Regions from separate parts of the Acidovorax sp. GW823-FHT02H02 genome, predicted to be linked through region 1. Evidence: riboswitches for the same ligand, from Rfam matches in the RefSeq annotation. Region 1 holds a riboswitch; each other region holds the start of a gene.
What was found. A riboswitch is a leader RNA that binds a small molecule or an ion and turns the genes downstream of it on or off. The one in region 1 is predicted to bind glycine.

Region 1 (6,195 bases):
AATTCTTCAGCGCCCGCCTGGCCGCGCAGGGCCTGGACGGCCTACCCGACCACCTGCCCAACCACGAGCTGCAGGGCACCGACGCCCGCTACCCGCTGGCCATGATCTCGCCGCCGGCGCGCAATTTTTTGAACTCCACCTTCGTCAACGTGCAAAGCCTGCGGGCCATCGAAGGCCGCCCCGTGCTGGAAATGCACCCCGACGACGCCGCCGCACGCGGCATTGCCGATGGCGCCGTGGTGCGCGTGTTCAACGACCGCGGCAGCTACCAGTGCCACGCCACCGTCTCACGCCGCGCGCGGCCCGGCGTGGTCAATGGCCTGGGCGTGTGGTGGCGCAAGCTGGGGCTGGATGGGACGAATGTGAACGAGGTCACCAGCCAGGCCCTGACCGACCTGGGGCGGGCGCCGACGTTTTATGACTGCCTGGTGGAGGTGGAGGCCTGCGCTGTGCCGGCCTGACGGTGTGGTGGCTTTTTTGCCTTAAAATGACTCCTGTATTTATAGCTCTTGGTGCTTACATATCAAGCGCCATCGGCCATTCTTACCCCATGTCGGCAGAATTTCCTGCCCTTGGTCGGCGCCCGTCCGGGCCGCACTCGAAGGGGCTTTGGACAAAGGCCTTGCGGTCATCCACGCAAGTCCCGAAGACATATTCCGGGTACACGTAGTCCTCGCCAAAGCGCATCAGGTCCAGCGGCAGGGTGCGCGATACCGGCGTGCGCCCCTGCACCGCCTCGGCCATGTACTCGGTCCACACGGGCAGGGCCAGGGTTCCGCCAGTGTGCCGGCCCAGGCTGCGCGGCTGGTCGTAGCCCATCCACACGACAGAGGCCACGCCCGACGAATAGCCGGCGAACCACACATCGCGCGCATCGTTGGAGGTGCCGGTCTTGCCGGCCACATCGGGGCGGCCCAGCGCCTTCGCGCGCCGGCCCGTGCCATGCTGCACCACGTCGCGCAGCATGCTGTCCAGCACGAAGGCATTGCGCTCGGACACCACGGTAGCGCGGGGCGATGGCGCGTTCGCTGCGTACAGCACCGCGCCGCCGCGCTCGCTCACCTGGTGGATCAGCCGGGGCTGCACCAGGGTACCGCCGTTGGCAAACACGGCATAGGCCTGCGTCAGCTGCAGCGGCGTGATGGCGCCCGCCCCCAGGGCCAGCGGCAGCCGGGGTGGATTGCGTTCCGGCAAGAAGCCGAAGCGGGTGGCGAACTCCTGCACGTACTGAACCCCGGCCGCGTCCATCAGGTTGACGGCCACCAGGTTCTTGGAGCGCACCAGGCCGCGCCGCGCGGTGATGAAACCCTCGTAGTTGCCGCCGTAGTTGCGCGGGCTCCAGGCGGGGCGGCCGCGGGCGGCAGGGGTTACGACACGCTGCGTATCGTCGATCAAGGTGCCCGGGGCATAGCCCTTTTCCAGCGCCGCCGAAAAGATGAACGGCTTGAAGGTCGAGCCCGGCTGGCGATAGGCCTGCACGGCATGGTCGAACTGGTTGAAGGCGTAGTCGAAGCCCCCCGTGAGCGCCAGGATGTCGCCGGTTTCCGTGTCCATGGAGACCAGCGCGCCCTCCATGCCCGGCAACTGGCCTAAATTCCATCGTTCGCGGACGTCGGCCACGACGCGAATCACCGCGCCCGGCGCAATGCGCCGCCGCGCTGGCGCATCGGGCTTGAGGGCGGCACGCGCGCTGGCGCTGAGCCGGCTGCGCGGTATCCGCACCTGCGTGCCATCGCGCAGCCACGCGGCAATGCCCTCGGCCTCGGACGCCGCGTGCACCAGGGCGGCACGCAGTTCCCCGCTGTCGCGGTAGGGCGCCAGCGCGGCGCGCAGGGCTTTGGGTTCGTCGGACGGCACAGCGCCCTGGATGCGCCCCTCGGGGCCGGCATAGCCGCGGGCATCCTGCGCGCCCAGAATGCCCGCGCGCAGCGCACGCGTGGCCGCGCGCTGCGCGGGAACGCTGAGGGTGGTGACGACATCCAGGCCCAGCGCATACGCCTCTTCACCGTACTGCTCCAGCACCATCTTGCGGGCCTGTTCCACGGCAAAGGCGGCTGCCGGCTCGATGGAACGGTATTGCGTTCGCAGCGTCAGCGCCTGTGTCCGCGCCTCCTGGTAGGCGGGCGCATCCAGATAGCCCAGTTCGTGCATGCGCTGCAGAATGTACTGCTGGCGGATGATGGCGCGCTCGCGGTTCACAACGGGGTTGTAGGCCGACGGCGCCTTGGGCAGCCCGGCCAGCACGGCGGCTTCGGCCACCGTCAGCTCGCCCAGTGTCTTGTCGAAGTACACCGACGCCGCGGCAGCAAAGCCGTAGGCACGCTCGCCCAGATAGATCTGGTTCATGTACAGCTCCAGGATCTTGTCCTTGCTGTAGGTGGCTTCGAGTTTGTAGGCCAGCAAGACTTCCATGAGCTTGCGGCTGTAGGTTTTGACGCGGCTCAGAAAGAACACCCGCGCCACCTGCATCGTGATGGTGCTGGCCCCCTGGGCATGCTCCCCCGATACCACATTGCGCAGCGCAGCGCGTGCCAGCCCGGTGAAGTCCACCGCGCCATGCTCATAAAAGCGGGCATCTTCGATGGCCAGCAGCGCCTGGCGCATCTGCAGCGGGATCTGCCCTATCGGCACGAATTCCCGGCGCTCCTCGCCATATTCCGCCAGCAGCGTGCCGTCCCTGGCATAGATGCGCATCGGCAGCATGGGATCGTAGTCGGCCAGGTGGTCCACCTCCGGCAGCTGCTGCCACACCATGTGCAGCACATAGGCCCCGCCCGCACTGCCTGCCACGGCCAACCCCAGGAAAAAACCCGCGAGAAATTTCAGGACCGGGTGCTTTTTGGGCGAAGGGGCAGGCGCGGCAACAGACGACGATGGGTGCATCAGGGGGAACTCTGGCTAGGGCAGGACCCGTGCCATGACGGGCCTGCGGCGCCGCTCCCCCTGTCCTTTTACCTGAGAGTTTCGGCTGCCTGGGCAGCCTGCCCCTTCGGTGGACCCCCGCCTGCGTTGCGCAGGGCGGCGGCCTCTCTCCAGTCGGCGATGGTCTCCTGCGGTCCGGCTTGCCTGAGCGATGATGGGAGTTTGCGCCTTCGGCGGAGGCGGGTTGCGCCCCTCTCTCCCGCAGGATAGGCGCTCACTTTAAATCACCCGCCAAAACCAACCCCGTTCAAAAGGTCAATATCCCGACCCCCGGCCGGTTACAGCGCGGCTTCCAGGATGCGGCGGCTCACGGCGGGCGTGATCTCGCGCTGCTCGCCCAGCTGCACCATGCCATGCGCTTCGAGCTGGGCCACCACGGTGTCCACCACCTCCGCGCCCAGGCCATGGCCCGACAGGCGCGTGGCGATGCCCATGCTTTCAAAGAAGGCGCGCGTGCGTTCAATGGCGGCGGTGATGCGCTCGTCATCCGTGCCACTGGTGATGCCCCACACGCGCTCGCCGTACTGCAGCAGCTTGGCGCGCTTCGGGCCCCGGCGCTCATTCAGCAGCGCGGGCAGCACGATGGCCAGCGTGCGGGCGTGGTCGATGCCGTGCAGCGCGGTGAGTTCGTGCCCGATCATGTGCGTGGCCCAGTCCTGCGGCACGCCGGCGCCGATCAGGCCGTTGAGCGCCATGGTGGCGGCCCACATGAGGTTGGCGCGGTCGTCGTACACGGGCTCCTGCGCCGTCAGCAGGCGCGGGCCGATCTCGATCAGCGTCTGCAGGAGGCCTTCGGCAAAGCGGTCCTGCACCGGTGCGTTGACCGGGTAGGTCAGGTACTGCTCGACCGTGTGCACGAACGCATCGACCACGCCATTGGCCAGCTGCTGCGGCGGCAGCGTGTAGGTCTTGGTGGGGTCGAGCACCGAGAACAGCGGGAAGGTGTTCTTGCTGCTGAACGGCAGCTTGGCGCCCTTGGCGCGGTGCGTGATGACGCCGCCGTTGTTCATCTCCGAGCCCGTCGCGGGCAGCGTGAGCACGGCACCAAATGGCACGGCCTGGGCGATGTTGCGGCCGCGCTTTTCCAGGATGGACCAGGCATCACCCTCAAAGTGCACGGCAGCGGCGATGAACTTGGTGGCATCGATCACCGAACCACCCCCCACGGCCAGCAGAAAGTCGAACCCGCCGGCACGGATCTGCTCGACGGCCTTCATCGAGGTTTCAAAGCTCGGGTTGGGCTCGATGCCGCTGAAGGTGGCGTGGGTGCGCTCGCCCAGCGCGGCGCGCACCTCGGCCAGGGTGCCGGTTTTTTCAGCACTGGCACCGCCCACCAGGATCAGCACCTTGGCCGCTGCGGGCACCAGCTTGGCCAGGTCGGCGATGCGGCCCTGGCCGAAAACGATGTGGGTGGGGTTGTGGAAGTCGAAGTTCAGCATGGCAATGGAATGTTGGCTCACCGCGCCCCTTGCCGCGCCGGATGGTCTGGCAGGCGGCGGGAACGCAGGGCAATGATGGAAAAAACCGCCAGACCAGCAAGCCCGGCAGACGGACTGTTCATTGTCCGCGCGAAGCCGCCGGCACCCCTGTCACCTCGGTCAAAACCCTTACGTCAGCGGCGTCAGCACGGTTGCGCAAGACGCGGTTTTACTCCTGAAACAATAGCTATTAGCATTTGTAAAATAAGCGCTGTAGCCATTTCTTGCTGCATATTTTGCTGTTCTCAGCCGCCCACGGGCGATGCAATGGCCTGGTCGATCGCACCGAAGATGCTGGCGCCGTCCTTGCCCTTGACCTCGATGCGGATGGTGTCGCCGAACTTCATGAACTCCGTGGTGGGCTTGCCGTCCTGAATCGTCTCGATGCAGCGTTTTTCGGCGATGCAGCTGTAGCCCTTGGGCCATTCGGTGCGGCCGTTTTGCTCCACGCCCTTGTTGCTGACGGTGCCGCTACCCACGATGGAGCCCGCGCGCACATTGCGCGTCTTGGCGATGTGCGCGATGAGCTGGCCGAAGTGGAAGGTCATCTCAGGGCCGGCGTCGCACATGCCGACCTTGCGGCCATTCCAGGTGGACTGCACGGTCAGGTGCACGCGGCCGTGGTCCCAGGCGTCGCCCAGCTCGTCCAGCGTGACGGCCACGGGGCCGAACGCGGTGGCGGGCTTCGCTTGGAAGAAGCCAAAACCCTTGGCCAGCTCTGCGGGAATCAGGTTGCGCAGGCTCACGTCGTTGGCAATCATCACCAGGCGGATGCCGTCCAGCGCCTGGTCGGCGTTGGTGCCCATCTTCACGTCGCCCGTGATGACGGCGATCTCGGCCTCGAAATCGATGCCCATGGCCTCGCTGGGCACGACCACATCGTCGCAGGGTCCAATGAAATCATCGCTGCCGCCCTGGTACATCAGCGGATCGGTGTAGAAGCTCTCGGGAACCTCGGAGTTGCGGGCTCTTCGCACCAGTTCGACGTGGTTGATGTAGGCCGAGCCATCCGCCCACTGGTAGGCGCGCGGCAGTGGCGCCATGCACTGGGCGGGGTCGAAGGGGAAGGCGTGGCGCGCGCGGCCGCTGTTCAGCTGGTCGTACAGGTCCTGCAGCTGGGGCGACAGGAAGCCCCAGTCGTCCAGCACCTGCTGCAGCTTGCTGGCAATGCCGGTCGCATAATGGGCCGTGCCCAGGTCGCGGGAGACGACGACCAGCTGGCCGTCGCGCGAGCCGTCTTTGTAGGTGGCAAGTTTCATGGGGAACAGAGCCTTCGTCTCAACAGAAATGGCGGAAATGGCGCAAACCCCACAAGACTACGCTGGGTTCAATGGATTCAACCGAACAAAACTCGCAAATTTTTGGTGTGGATGGACAAAGAACGTGCAGGCACCCAGTCCGTGGAGGTCGGCTTCCTGCTGCAGGAAGATCGGATCCAGGCTTCCCGGCTGCTGTACCACCTGGGCGCGGTCTGTGCCTGACGCCTGCCGGAGCCCCGCAATGCCACGCCGGCCACTCTTTGTATTGACCGCCCTGGTGCTGGCGCTGCACTGGCTGGTGCTGCAAGGCATGCCCATGGCCTGGGACAGCAGCCCGTCCACGCCCCCCGCCGCACAGGCCTTCAGCACGCGCAGCATTGCCCCTACGCCACCGGCAGCGGTACCCCCCGCACCGCCTGCACCTCCCGCGCCTGCCCGCGCTGCGGCGGTGCGCAAGAAACCCGCGGTACCCCCGGCGAGGCAGCACGCAGCGAAGGCAGCCACCGAGCCACCACCCATGCCTTCGGCGCCGCCCG
Region 2 (6,195 bases), on a different contig from region 1:
CATCGGTGGCCTGACCAGCGGCCTGGGCATTGTGGTGGGCGGCATCATCCTGGGTGTGGCAGAGACCACCACCGGTTTTTATCTCAGCACCGGCTACAAGGATGTTCCTGGCCTGGTGCTGCTGCTGATCGTGCTGGCCGTGCGTCCGCAGGGAATTTTCGGCAAATCCGTGATCAAGAAGGTCTGACAAAGTGGCTGCATCCTCTATTACCTCCCTGGCAGGTTCCGGCGGCCCGCAGGGCCCTGCCTCGCCCACGTCCAGCACCACCAAAGTGATGCGTCTGGTCCTGTCCATTGCGGCTTTTGCCGCCCTGCTGGCCTTCCCCACGGTGGTCGGCAATCCTTACTACATCCATCTGCTCGAGACCATCATGATCTACGCGATCGTGCTCTTTGGTCTTGACATTGTGGTGGGCTACACCGGGCAGGTGTCTCTGGGCCATGCCGGTCTGTTCGGCCTGGGTTCCTACACGGCGGGTGTGCTGGTGTTCAAGTTGGCCGCACCCATCTGGGTCACGATTCCGGCCGCCATCGTGCTGACGGCGGGCTTCGGTGCGCTGCTGGCGCTGCCCGCACTGCGCGTCTCTGGCCCTTATCTGGCCATGGTGACGTTGGCGTTCGGCACCATCATCCAGATTCTCATCAACGAGATGAGTTTTCTGACCGAAGGCCCCCTGGGCATCAAGCTGGACAAGCCCGAGATTGGCGGGTTCCAGCTGGCCAAGCGCGAGTACTTCTGGCTGGTGGCTACCATGATGGTGCTGTCGCTCATCGTGTCGCACCGCATTTTGCGCTCCCACCTGGGCCGGGCCTTCGAGGCGCTGCGCGGCAGCCCCGTGGCGTCCGATTGCATGGGCGTATCGGTCTATCGCTACAAGGTGTACGCTTTTGTGATCAGCGCCGGTTTTGCCGGATTGGCCGGGTGCCTGTACGCGTATTCGGAGCAGTACATTTCCCCCAACTCGTACAACTTCGAACTCACCGTGCTGTTCCTGCTGGCGGTGATCATGGGGGGGCGCAAGAGCCGCATCGGCTCGCTGGTGGGCGCTGCCATCATCGTGCTGCTGCCCAAGCTGCTCGATGATGTGGAGCTGTTCCGCTACGTGTCCGTGGGCCTGGCAGTTCTGGTGGCCATCACGGCCGTGGTGGCTGTCCGGCGCGAGCGCTCGACCATCTCGCAAATGGCGATCCCGGTGGTGGGCAGCATGGCGCTGGCCGCTCTGTCGTTCTGGTTGCAGACCATGACCGACTGGCGCTTGTCGATCTTCGGTGTGATCATGCTGTTTGTTGTGTACTACCTGCAGGACGGCATTGTGGGTTTTGTCCGCAATGCGCTCAACCTGCGCACGGCACCTCCCGATCTGCCCTTGCAGCCCACCGGTGCAGCACAGGCGGATGCGGTGTCCACAGCCACCACGGCGGGTGAATCCACTGAGCTGTTGCAAGCCAGCGGCGTGCTCATGCAGTTTGGCGGCCTCAAGGCCCTGAACAATGTAGACCTGAGCATCAAGCGGGGCACCATCCACGGCCTCATCGGTCCCAACGGTTCGGGCAAGAGCACCATGATGAACGTGCTCACCGGCATTTACGTGCCGACGGCTGGCGCGATCAGCTTTAGTGGCCGCTCTGTGGTGGGTCGCACCTCGTCGGACATTGCTCTGTCGGGTATTGCGCGAACCTTCCAGAACGTGCAGCTGTTTGGCGAAATGACCGCGCTGCAAAACGTTCAGGTGGGTCTGCACCACAGCTTTGCAAGCAACCTGTTTGACGTGGCCGTGCATACGGGGCGCTACCGCCGTGAGAACGATGCCGCCGTCACCCGGGGCATGGGTCTGCTGCGTTTTGTCGGCCTGCAAGACCTGGCCGCGGAACAGGCGCGCAACCTGCCTTATGGCAAACAGCGCTTGCTGGAGATTGCCCGCGCTCTGGCACTCGATCCGCAGTTGCTGCTGCTCGATGAGCCAGCCGCCGGACTCACGGCCCCTGACATCGTGGAACTGATTTCCATCATCAAGAAGATTCGCGATCACGGTGTGACGGTGATCCTGATCGAGCACCACATGGATGTGGTGATGAGCATCTGCGACACGGTATCGGTGCTGGATTTTGGCCAGAAGATTGCCGAAGGCATGCCCGCGGAAGTTCAGGCCGATCCCAAGGTCATCGAGGCGTACCTGGGCGGTGGCGCCGAGACCGTCGTGGCCCAGCCCGCCTGAGCCCGATGCCCCCGAAACGACGATACAAGACGCACAACACATGCTGACCATCCAGAATCTTTCGGCCGGCTACGGCAAGGTACAGGTGCTTCACGGCATCTCCATCGAAGTGCCCAAGGGCAAGGTCGTGACGCTGATCGGCTCCAACGGCGCTGGCAAAACCACCACCATGCGGGCGGTGAGCGGCATGATCGCGCCGACCGCGGGCCAGATCACGCTCAACGGCAAGCGCATTGACGGCCAGGAGGCCTACACCATCGCCAAGCTGGGGCTGGCGCACTCCCCGGAAGGGCGGCGCGTTTTTGCAACCATGACGGTGACCGACAACCTCACCCTGGGGGCTTTTCCCCGCCTGACGGGCAGCCGCCCCCGGGGGGATGTGGCCGGTGATCTGGAGCGGGCTCTGGAGCTTTTTCCGCGCCTCAAGGAGCGCCGCACTCAGCTGGCTGGGACGCTGTCCGGCGGTGAGCAGCAGATGCTGGCCATGGCCCGCGCCATCATGCTCAATCCGGAAGTGGTGTTGCTCGACGAGCCCTCCATGGGCCTTGCGCCCATTCTGGTGGCGGAAGTTTTCCGCATCATTGAGCGCCTCAAGGGGCAGGGTGTCACCATGCTGCTGGTGGAGCAATTTGCGGCAGCCGCCCTGGCGGTAGCCGATTACGGCTATGTGCTGGAAAACGGACGCATTTCCGTGCAAGGCCCGGCGGAGCGCCTGCGCGATGACCCGGCCGTGAAGGCTGCCTACCTCGGCGGCGGCCACTGACGCTGGGTGAGGCTGGCAGTTGGCAGGGGCCAAACTCCCCGCGGCCAGCTGGCACGCCGATAGCATGGCCTGCGTATGCCCCTGGGCAGCGCAGGCTTTTTGATGGGTGCCTGCGGTTGCGCACAGGTGCCGCAGGCGCCCAAGGTCCTCCGCCTTTCAGGCGTTGTTCGCTGCCCGCTGGCTGGGTGCGGTCACGGCCATCTTGTGGCCCGGTGCCGCGCGGTCGGACGTGCCCGTGAAAGCAAAGTCCACCTCGGGTGCCAGCCCGCTCACGATATGGGCCAGCGCCTTGCCCGAGCCGCAGGCATGCGTCCAGCCCAGTGTGCCGTGGCCGGTGTTGAGGAACAGGTTGGCCACTTTGGTCTTGCCGATCAGCGGCACGTTGCTGGGTGTGGCGGGGCGCAGGCCGGTCCAGAACTGGGCCTGGCTGGCGTCGCCCGCGCCGGGGAAGAGCTGCTCCACGCGGCGCACGATGGCCTCGCAGCGCATCGGGTTCAGGTTGCGGTCATAGCCGTTCAATTCTGCCGTGCCGGCAATGCGCAAACGGTCTCCCTGCGCGCTGGTGTAGCGCGAGAACACCAGCTTGAATTCGTCGTCCGTCAGGCTCACCTCGTGGGCCATCGACGCGTTCTTGACCGGCATGGTCACCGAATAGCCCTTGGCTGGGTAGATGGGCAGGCGAATGCCCAGCGGCTGCGCCAGCAGCGGGCTGAACGAGCCCATGGCCAGCACGAAGGCGTCGCCGCGCACGCGCTCGAAGCGGCCCTCGGCATTGGTCAGCTCCACATGGTCGATATGGCCACCGGCCTCGCGCAGCGCCGTGATGTGGTGGCCCATGCGGAATTGCACGCCCGCCGCCGCGCACAGCCGGGCCAGTTCGCGGGTGAACTGGTTGGCATCGCCCGACTCGTCCTCGGCCGTGTAGGTGGCGCCGGCCAGTTGCGGGCGGATGTGGGCGAGGGCTGGCTCGATGCGCACGGCCTCGTCGGCGCTGATGACCTGGCGCTCGCAGCCGAGCTGGCGCATCTGCTCGGCCGGGGCCAGCGCGCCGTCGAACTCCTTGGCGTTGGTATAGAAGTGCAGGATGCCCTGTGTGCGCTGGTCGTACGCGATGCCGGTGGCCGCGCGCAGCTGCTGCAGCACGCTGCGGCTGTAGGTGCCCAGGCGCACGATCTGCTCGATGTTGTGGCGCGTGCGCGCCGGGGTGCAGTTGCGCAAGAACTGCAGGCCCCACAGCCACTGGCGCATGTCGGCACGCAGACGGAACAAGAGCGGTGCATCTTCCTGGCCCAGCCACTGCAGCACCTTGAGCGGCGCGCTGGGGTTGGCCCAAGGCTCGGCATGGCTCACCGAGATCTGGCCGCCGTTGGCAAAACTGGTCTCGGCACCGGGCGTGCCCTGGCGGTCGATCACCGTGACCTCGTGGCCGAGTTGTTGCAGGAAATACGCCGAAGTCACGCCGAGCAGGCCGGCACCTAAAACGATCACGCGCATGATTTTCAAAGCCTTTCTGGGCTCTGGCACTTGACAGGCGTGCGGTAGCAGCTATTGCTTCAATAGCGTACAGCCGGCGCGTCTGCCAAGCTGCCGCTCCCCCTGTCCTTGGTACCTGAGAGATTCACCGCAATCGCCGGCATGGCGCGTGGTTTGCTCCTTCGGTGCGCCACGCGTGTAGGTCGTGGCGGCTCTCCAGACGGCTTTGTTGAATGGTGCAGTACGGAACCTGAGCGTGTATGGGAGTTTGCGCCTTCGGTGAAGCGGACGGTGCCGCTGACTCTCCTGCGAGGCCGATTCTAGGCGGCACTGCGGCGCAAAAGGGGGCTGTGCGCGCTAATGGATGGCAATCGTTGCTGATGCTGGACGGGCGCAGAAACTGGTGCCTCGCCATAATCCGCCAAGCTTTATCCCCAGGATGCCTGCCATGCCCGATACCGCCTTTGATCCCTTTGCCAGCGCGGCCTTGCTCACCATGGCGCGCCAGGGGCGCATGCCCCGGCCGCTCGATCTGCCCGCTGCGCTGCGCCCGTGCAATGCGGCCCAGGCCTATGCCGTGCAGGACGCCGTGGTGCGCGAGCGCGGCGAGATCGCTGGCTGGAAGGTGGGCGCCGCATCGCCCCAGGCGCTGCCCGCGCGCGCGGCGCTCACCCGCGATTCGGTGGCGGTAGCGCCAACCGGGCAGGCCGTGCATTTGCCTGCCGCAGGCTTTGCCGTGATGGGGGTCGAGGCTGAGCTGGTGTACGAGCTGGGTGCCGACCTGCCCGAGCGCACCGCGCCCTACAGCCCGGCCGAGGTGCTGGCGGCCATGGCGTCGGTGCGCGCCGCCATCGAGGTGTGCGACACGCGCTTTGCCGCCTGGGCCCAGCAGGGCGAGTTCAGCCGCCTGGCCGACCAGGCCTGCCATGGCGCATTGGTGGTGGGTTCGGGGCCGGCCGACGTGGCTGCGGTCCAGCCCCTGGTGCAGCCGGTGCATCTGTCCGTCAACGGCACGGTGGCCGTGCAGCACGCCGCCTGGGGCAACCCGGCGGGCGACCCGCTGCGGCTGCTGGTGTGGCTGGCCAACGAGGGCGCGCGCAGCCTGGGCGGCCTGCGTGCGGGCCAGTGGGTGACCACGGGCTCGTGCACCGGCACCGTGCTGGTGGCGCCGGGCACGGTGGTGGTGGCCGACTTCCCGGGCCTGGGCCACGCCGAGCTGCACCTGGTCTGATTCCTTTTCCAAACCCTCCGTGTCGTCGTTGCTTCGCCTTGCCGTGCTGCAGCACTGTCTGCGGCTTCGCTCGTGCCCATGCAAGCAGCCGGGGCGTGCCATCGCCCGATTTCACTCCAACCCTTTGGGCAAGGTGCTTGTGCGACCCCGAAAAGATCTTGAACGGGTTCTTCGACACGAATGATTTGGGAAAGGAATGACCCCCCGGGGAAACCGCAGGGGGCCGCCTGCGCCGCAAGATCAGTTGCGGCGCGGGTTGTCGGGCTGGCGGTCGTGGCGGTTGGGCACGCCATCGCCATCGCGGTCGTACCGGTCGTAGCGGTTGGCTGCACCGTCCCGGTCACGGTCCCAGCCGCCGCGCTGCATGGCCCAGCGGCCGTCATGCTCGGCCCAGCGGGGCTCGCGGTAGTGGTAGCCGGGACGTGCCTTCACCCAGTAGCCCGCCATCCATACATGGCGGTGGCCGCGCCATTCCCAGTGGCCGGGCACCCACGCCATGCCGCGCCGGGGGC
Region 3 (6,195 bases), on a different contig from region 1:
TACACCCCCAGCGGCAGATCCGCCTTTTTCAGCGTGCGCAGCACAAAGCTGGAGCGGCTGTGGCGTATGCCCTTGATCTTGTAGAGCTTCTCGCGCAGCAGGCGCTCGTAGTCGCGCGTGTCTTTCACCACCACGCGCAGCAGGTAGTCGTAGTCGCCCGACACCAGGTGTGCCTCGATCACCTCGGGAATGCTGGCCAGGGTTTCGCCAAATTTTTCCAGCGTGTTGTCGGAATGGCTGTCGAGCGTGACCATCACCAGCACCGTGTCGGACAGATCGAGCGCGCGCGGATTGAGGCGCACGGTGTAGCCCTCGATCACACCGGCCTCCTCCATTTTTTTGATACGCCCCCAGCATGGCGAAGGGCTCAGGCCCACGGCCTGGCCGATCTCTTGCAGGCTGGCGCGGGCGTTGGCCTGCAATACGGAGAGAATTTTTCTGTCAAGACGGTCCATGCATCGCATTATTCTTTCAAATTGAATTTTTCAGAATATTTTTCTACAAATTTTGAAAATCTTCGCAAATTCAGAAGAACCATCCACCCCCCCGGCGGCATACTTGTCTGCATCAAGGCGCTCTTACCGGAGTGCACAAACTGACAAGGCCCCGGCGGGTTACCGCCCGCACGGGGCACTTGGCAAGCATCTTCCCCCCAGGCCCACCCGTGTGGCACTGTCGCGCACGCGACCCCGACACCCTGCCATCAGCCCCGCGCGCCGCTGATCAGCACGCTGACCCGCACAAACCCCGATGCCCAGCCGCGCGTTGCAGCGCCATAATTTTTGCAGTGCGCAGCACATGTCTGCGCCGCAACCTGCAGCGCAACCAGCACGCCAACATTCCCCTTCAGGAGACACCATGCAATTGACCCGACTCGTCGTTGGCCTCGGCCTTGCCCTTGGCTTCATGGCCAGCGCCGCCGCACAGACCACCATGCGCATCAGCATTTCGGTGGCACAGAACTCGCACCAGGGCGTGGCCATCGACACCTTCGCCAAAGAAGTGGAAAAACGCACGGGCGGCCGCTACAAGGTGCAGACCTTCTACAACGGCTCCCTGGGCGGCGAGCGCGAGTCGATTGAAGCCGTGCAGCTGGGCACGCAGGAACTGGCCTTCAGCTCCACCGGCCCGGTGCCCAACTTTGTCCCCGAGACCAAGATCCTGGACGTGCCCTTCCTGTTCCGCGACAAGGCCCATGCGCGCGCCGTGCTCGACGGCCCCATCGGGCAAGACCTGCTGACCAGGTTCGACGCCAAGGGCTTCAAGGCACTGGCCTGGGCCGAAAACGGCTTTCGCCACATGACCAACAGCAAGCGCGACGTGAAGGAGCCGGGCGACCTCAAGGGCCTGAAGATGCGCACCATGGAGAACCCCGTGCACATCGCCGCCTACAAGGGCTTTGGCATCATCACCACGCCCATGGCGTTCCCCGAGGTGTTCACGGCCCTGCAGCAAGGCACCGTGGACGGCCAGGAAAACCCGTTGCCCGTCATCATCTCGGCCAAGTTCGACCAGGTGCAAAAGCACCTCACGCTCACCGGCCATGTGTATTCGCCCTGCATCTTCGTGATGAACAAGGCGGCTTTTGACAAGCTCAGCGCGGCCGACAAGCAGGCCTTTCTGGATGCCGCCAAGGAAGGCACCAAGGCCAACCGGGCGCGCGTGGACGAAGACGATGCCAAGGGCGTGGCCGACCTGCGCGCCAAGGGCATGACAGTGATCGACACCATCGACAAAGCCAAGTTCGTGGCGACGCTGGCCCCTGTCAACGCCGAGTTTGAAAAGCAGTTCGGCAAGGCCGCGCTCGACAAGATCCGCGATTACAAATAATCTTCTTGTCGATCTATTTTCACTAGCTATCAGCGCCCGCCGGTATTGCGCCAGCGGGCGTTTTCATTCATGAAAAATGCTTTTCTGACCTTTGAGCGCTGGGCCACGTTCAGCGCCATGCTGGCCGCCTGCGCCATGCTGGCCGTGGCCTCTGCGCTGGGCATGTTCCAGATTCTGATGCGCTTCGTGTTCGAGCAGCCCGCAGAATGGACCGAGGTGTTGATCCGTTTCAGCCTGATCTGGATGGTGTTTCTGGCCATCCCCGCCGCCTTCCGCCAGGGGGCGATGGTGAGCGTGGACGTGCTTTACCGCTGGAGCCCGCCACGCATTCGCCGCGTGCTCGACTGGGTGGTGGCGCTGGCGGCACTGGCCCTGATCGGCGTCATCATCTGGTGGGGCTGGGATTACGCGCAGCGCGGCGGCGTGCAGAGCATGGCCGGACTGGAGTCGGTGTCGATGTTCTGGGCCTATCTGGCCATGCCGGTGGGCGGCCTCTTTTGCGTCGTCGGCATCATCGGCAACCTCATCGACCCCCTGCGGATGGAACTGGAGACAGCGCAATGACCGCCACCATGATTTCCACCATGGTGCTGTGCTTTGCACTCACCGTTTCCGTGGCCGTTTCCATCGGCCTCGCGTCCATCCTGGGCATACAGGTTGCGAACGCCAACATGCTGATCTCGGTGAAGGAAATGTTCGCCTCGATCAACAAGTTTCCGCTGGCCGCCATTCCCTTCTTCATCCTCGCGGGCAACCTCATGGAAACCGGCGGCATCTCGCGCCGCCTGGTCGAGTTTGCCAAGAGCATCGTCGGCGGCGTGCAGGGCGGCCTGCCCATGACCTGCGTGCTCACCTGCATGATCTTCGCGGCGGTGTCGGGTTCGTCGGTGGCCACCACGTTCGCCATCGGCGCCATCCTGGTCCCGGCGCTCATCAAGCATGGCTACCCCACCAGCTACGCAGCGGCCTTGCAGGCCACCAGCGCCGAACTGGGCGTGATCATCCCGCCTTCCATTCCGCTCATCCTGTACGGCGTGAGTGCCGAGGTGTCGATTGGCGAGCTGTTCATCGCCGGCTTTGGCCCGGGACTGCTGATCAGTGGCGCGCTGATGCTGTTCGTGTGGGCCTACTGCAAATACAAGGGCTGGGGCAAGAACGATGGCGATGGCCGCATGCCCATGGGCCGTGCCACGCTGCAGGCCGGCTGGGCGCTGCTGATGCCCGTGATCATCCTGGGCGGCATCTACGGCGGCGTATTCACGCCCACAGAGGCCTCGGCCGTGGCCGTGTTCTATGCGCTGGTGGTGGGTGTGGTGATCTACCGCGAGATTCGCCTGGCGGACCTGTTCGCCATCCTGCGCAAGTCGGCCCTCTCGTCAGCGGTGATCATGTTCATCATTGCCAACGCCGGGCTGTTTGCCTTCCTCATCACCCGCGCGGGCGTGCCCGATGCCATCGGCCGCTGGCTGGAGGCGGTGCTGCAATCCCCTGCCCTGTTCTTGCTGGGCGTGAATGCGGCGCTGTTCTTCATTGGCATGTTCATCGAGACCAGCGCGGCCATCATCGTGCTGGCGCCCATCCTGGCGCCCGTGGCCCTGCACTTCGGCGTGGACCCGGTGCACTTCGGCCTCATCATGGTGGTGAACCTGGCCATGGGCATGATCACACCGCCCTTTGGCGTGAACCTGTTTGCCGCATGTACGGTGGCGCGCATCTCGCTGGACCGCATCATCCAGCACCTGCTGCCTTTCGTGGGGGTGATCCTGGTATGCCTGATGGTCATCACTTATGTGCCCTCGCTTTCGCTGTTCCTGCGTGACCTGGTGTACGCCAAGTAACGGTAGAATCGCTCGATTGTCAGGAGAGAGCCCCGCATGCACCATGCAAAAGGGCCGCCGAAGGCGCAGGCATCAGCCGAACGCTCAGGCAAAAGGACTGACAAGCGCCCGCAGCGATGCGGGCGTTCCCTTGCTGGAGAGAGATGTCCGCACTGCAGGTGCAGGCCATCCACCGAAGGAGCAAGCCGCGCGGCCAGCCAGGGTGCCGCGGTGAATCTCTCAGGTAAAGCGGACAGCAGGGCAAATCGCGTGGCATTCGTGCCGCGGCCCCCATTTGCCCTGGAGCTCTTATGTCCGCACCTGCCACCGCCCTGCTCATCACGCCCCTGAACGCCCTGCACATTGAACTGGGCGCCCGCATGGTGCCGTTTGCCGGTTATTCCATGCCCGTGCAGTACCCCGCAGGCCTCATGGCCGAGCACCTGCACACGCGCCAGGCCGCAGGGCTGTTCGATGTATCGCACATGGGCCAGCTCAAGCTGGTCGGCCCCGATGCCGCCGCCGCGTTCGAGAGCCTGGTGCCCGTCGATGTGATCGACCTGCCCGTGGGCAAGCAGCGCTACGGCCTGTTGCTCAATGACGAGGGCGGCATCATCGACGACCTGATGTTCTTCCGTGTGGCCGACAACGCACTCTTTGTCATCGTCAACGGCGCCTGCAAGGTGGGCGACATGGCCCACATCCAGGCCCGCATCGGCCAGCGCTGCGACGTGGTGCCCATGCCCGACCACGCGCTGCTGGCGCTGCAGGGTCCCCAGGCCGTCACCGCCCTGTCGCGCCTGGCCCCGGGCATTGAAAAGCTGGTGTTCATGACGGGTGGCGATTTTTCCATCGCAGGCTGCGACTGCTTCGTGACACGCAGCGGCTACACGGGCGAAGACGGCTTCGAGATCTCGGTGCCCGCCGCACAGGCCGAGACCCTGGCACGCGCCCTGCTGGCCCAGCCCGAAGTCAAACCCATTGGCCTGGGCGCGCGCAACTCGCTGCGCCTGGAAGCGGGCCTGTGCCTGTACGGCAACGACCTCGACACCACCACCACGCCGCCCGAAGCCAGCCTGAACTGGGCCATCCAGAAGGTGCGCCGCACCGGCGGCGCGCGCGCGGGCGGCTTTCCTGGTGCCGACAAGGTGCTTGCGCAGATCGACAACCCCGCCAGCCTCGCGCGCAAACGCGTGGGCCTGGTCGCGCTGGAGCGCGTGCCCGTGCGCGAGCACACCGAATTGCAGAGTGCCGACGGCCAGAAGATTGGCGAAGTGACCAGCGGCCTGCTGGGCCCCACGGTGAACGAACCCGTGGCCATGGGCTATGTGGCCCCCGCCTTTGCCGCCATCGGCACGCGGGTGAACGCCATGGTGCGCGGCAAGGCCGTGCCCATGGAAGTGCGCGCCATGCCGTTTGTGCCCGCCAATTACTACCGCGGCTAATTTTGCGCGGCGCGGCACCCCAACCGCGCCTGCGCCCGCTACATTGCAGATTCCTTTCTTTTTTATCTTCTAGCTGCTTGAGGAGCTTTCCCATGACCGTCAAATTCTCCAAAGACCACGAATGGATCAACGCCGCCGACGCGAATGCGGCCGTGGTAGGTATCACCGTGCATGCCCAGGATGCCCTGGGCGATGTGGTGTTCGTCGACCTGCCCGCCGTGGGAACCACGTTTGCCCAGGGCGACGTGGCGGGCGTGGTCGAGTCGGTCAAGGCCGCGGCCGATGTGTACATGCCTGTCTCGGGCGAGATCGTCGAAGTGAACGAAGCCCTGCGTGCCGACCCTTCGCTGGCCAATTCAGACCCGCTCAATACCGGCTGGTTCTTCAAGGTCAAGCTCAGCGATGCCAGCCAGCTCGACGCGTTGCTCAGCGAAACCGACTACACCGAGTTCGCCAAGAACGCCTGACCCTGTTTCCTTCTTCGAGACTGCCCCATGTTGATGCAATCCGCCCTGCCGCTCGGCGCGCTTGAAAACGCCACCGAATTCCTGCCCCGCCACATCGGTATCGACGCGGCCGACGAAGCGCACATGCTGTCGGTGATCGGCGAGGCCTCGCGCCGCGCCCTCATCGACTCCATCGTGCCGCGCTCCATCGCCCGCAGCCGCGCCATGGACCTGCCGCTGCCGGTCACGGAAAGCGCTGCATTGGCCGAACTCAAGGCGATTGCATCCAAAAACAAGGTCTTGAAGAGCTTCATCGGCCAGGGCTACTACGACACACACATTCCCGGTGTCATCCTGCGCAACATCCTGGAAAACCCCGCCTGGTACACGGCCTACACGCCTTACCAGGCGGAGATTTCGCAAGGCCGCATGGAAGCCCTGGTCAATTTCCAGACCATGGTGTGCGACCTCACGGCCATGCCGATCGCCAACGCATCGATGCTCGACGAGGCCACGGCCGCTGCCGAAGCCATGACGCTGGCCAAACGTTCGGTCAAGAGCAAGAGCAACGTGTTTGTGGTGGCCGGTGACGCGCACCCGCAGACCATCGAGGTGATCCAGACCCGCGCCCGGCCGCTGGGCATCGAGGTCGTGCTC

Region 2: another riboswitch for glycine. It lies ahead of AC1RDS_RS10735 (D-amino acid dehydrogenase); the one in region 1 lies ahead of AC1RDS_RS12395 (penicillin-binding protein 1A).
Region 3: another riboswitch for glycine. It lies ahead of gcvT (glycine cleavage system aminomethyltransferase GcvT); the one in region 1 lies ahead of AC1RDS_RS12395 (penicillin-binding protein 1A).

The regions. Positions count from the first base shown of each region.
Region 1 is NZ_JBXAJH010000010.1:97,343-103,537, forward strand. It holds gene AC1RDS_RS12390 (molybdopterin-containing oxidoreductase family protein) at 1-461, shown strand, start outside; gene AC1RDS_RS12395 (penicillin-binding protein 1A) at 544-2,883, opposite strand; glycine riboswitch at 2,944-3,036, opposite strand; glycine riboswitch at 3,044-3,134, opposite strand; gene AC1RDS_RS12400 (iron-containing alcohol dehydrogenase) at 3,201-4,361, opposite strand; gene AC1RDS_RS12405 (fumarylacetoacetate hydrolase family protein) at 4,646-5,659, opposite strand; gene AC1RDS_RS12410 (DUF3108 domain-containing protein) at 5,901-6,195, shown strand, end outside.
Region 2 is NZ_JBXAJH010000008.1:109,934-116,128, forward strand. It holds gene AC1RDS_RS10720 (branched-chain amino acid ABC transporter permease) at 1-187, shown strand, start outside; gene AC1RDS_RS10725 (branched-chain amino acid ABC transporter ATP-binding protein/permease) at 276-2,216, shown strand; gene AC1RDS_RS10730 (ABC transporter ATP-binding protein) at 2,257-2,979, shown strand; gene AC1RDS_RS10735 (D-amino acid dehydrogenase) at 3,136-4,473, opposite strand; glycine riboswitch at 4,566-4,682, opposite strand; gene AC1RDS_RS10740 (2-keto-4-pentenoate hydratase) at 4,901-5,683, shown strand; gene AC1RDS_RS10745 (YXWGXW repeat-containing protein) at 5,924-6,195, opposite strand, start outside.
Region 3 is NZ_JBXAJH010000003.1:200,938-207,132, reverse strand. It holds gene AC1RDS_RS04545 (Lrp/AsnC family transcriptional regulator) at 1-455, opposite strand, end outside; gene AC1RDS_RS04540 (TRAP transporter substrate-binding protein) at 859-1,830, shown strand; gene AC1RDS_RS04535 (TRAP transporter small permease) at 1,900-2,394, shown strand; gene AC1RDS_RS04530 (TRAP transporter large permease) at 2,391-3,668, shown strand; glycine riboswitch at 3,679-3,778, shown strand; glycine riboswitch at 3,792-3,914, shown strand; gene gcvT (glycine cleavage system aminomethyltransferase GcvT) at 3,959-5,092, shown strand; gene gcvH (glycine cleavage system protein GcvH) at 5,185-5,559, shown strand; gene gcvP (aminomethyl-transferring glycine dehydrogenase) at 5,587-6,195, shown strand, end outside.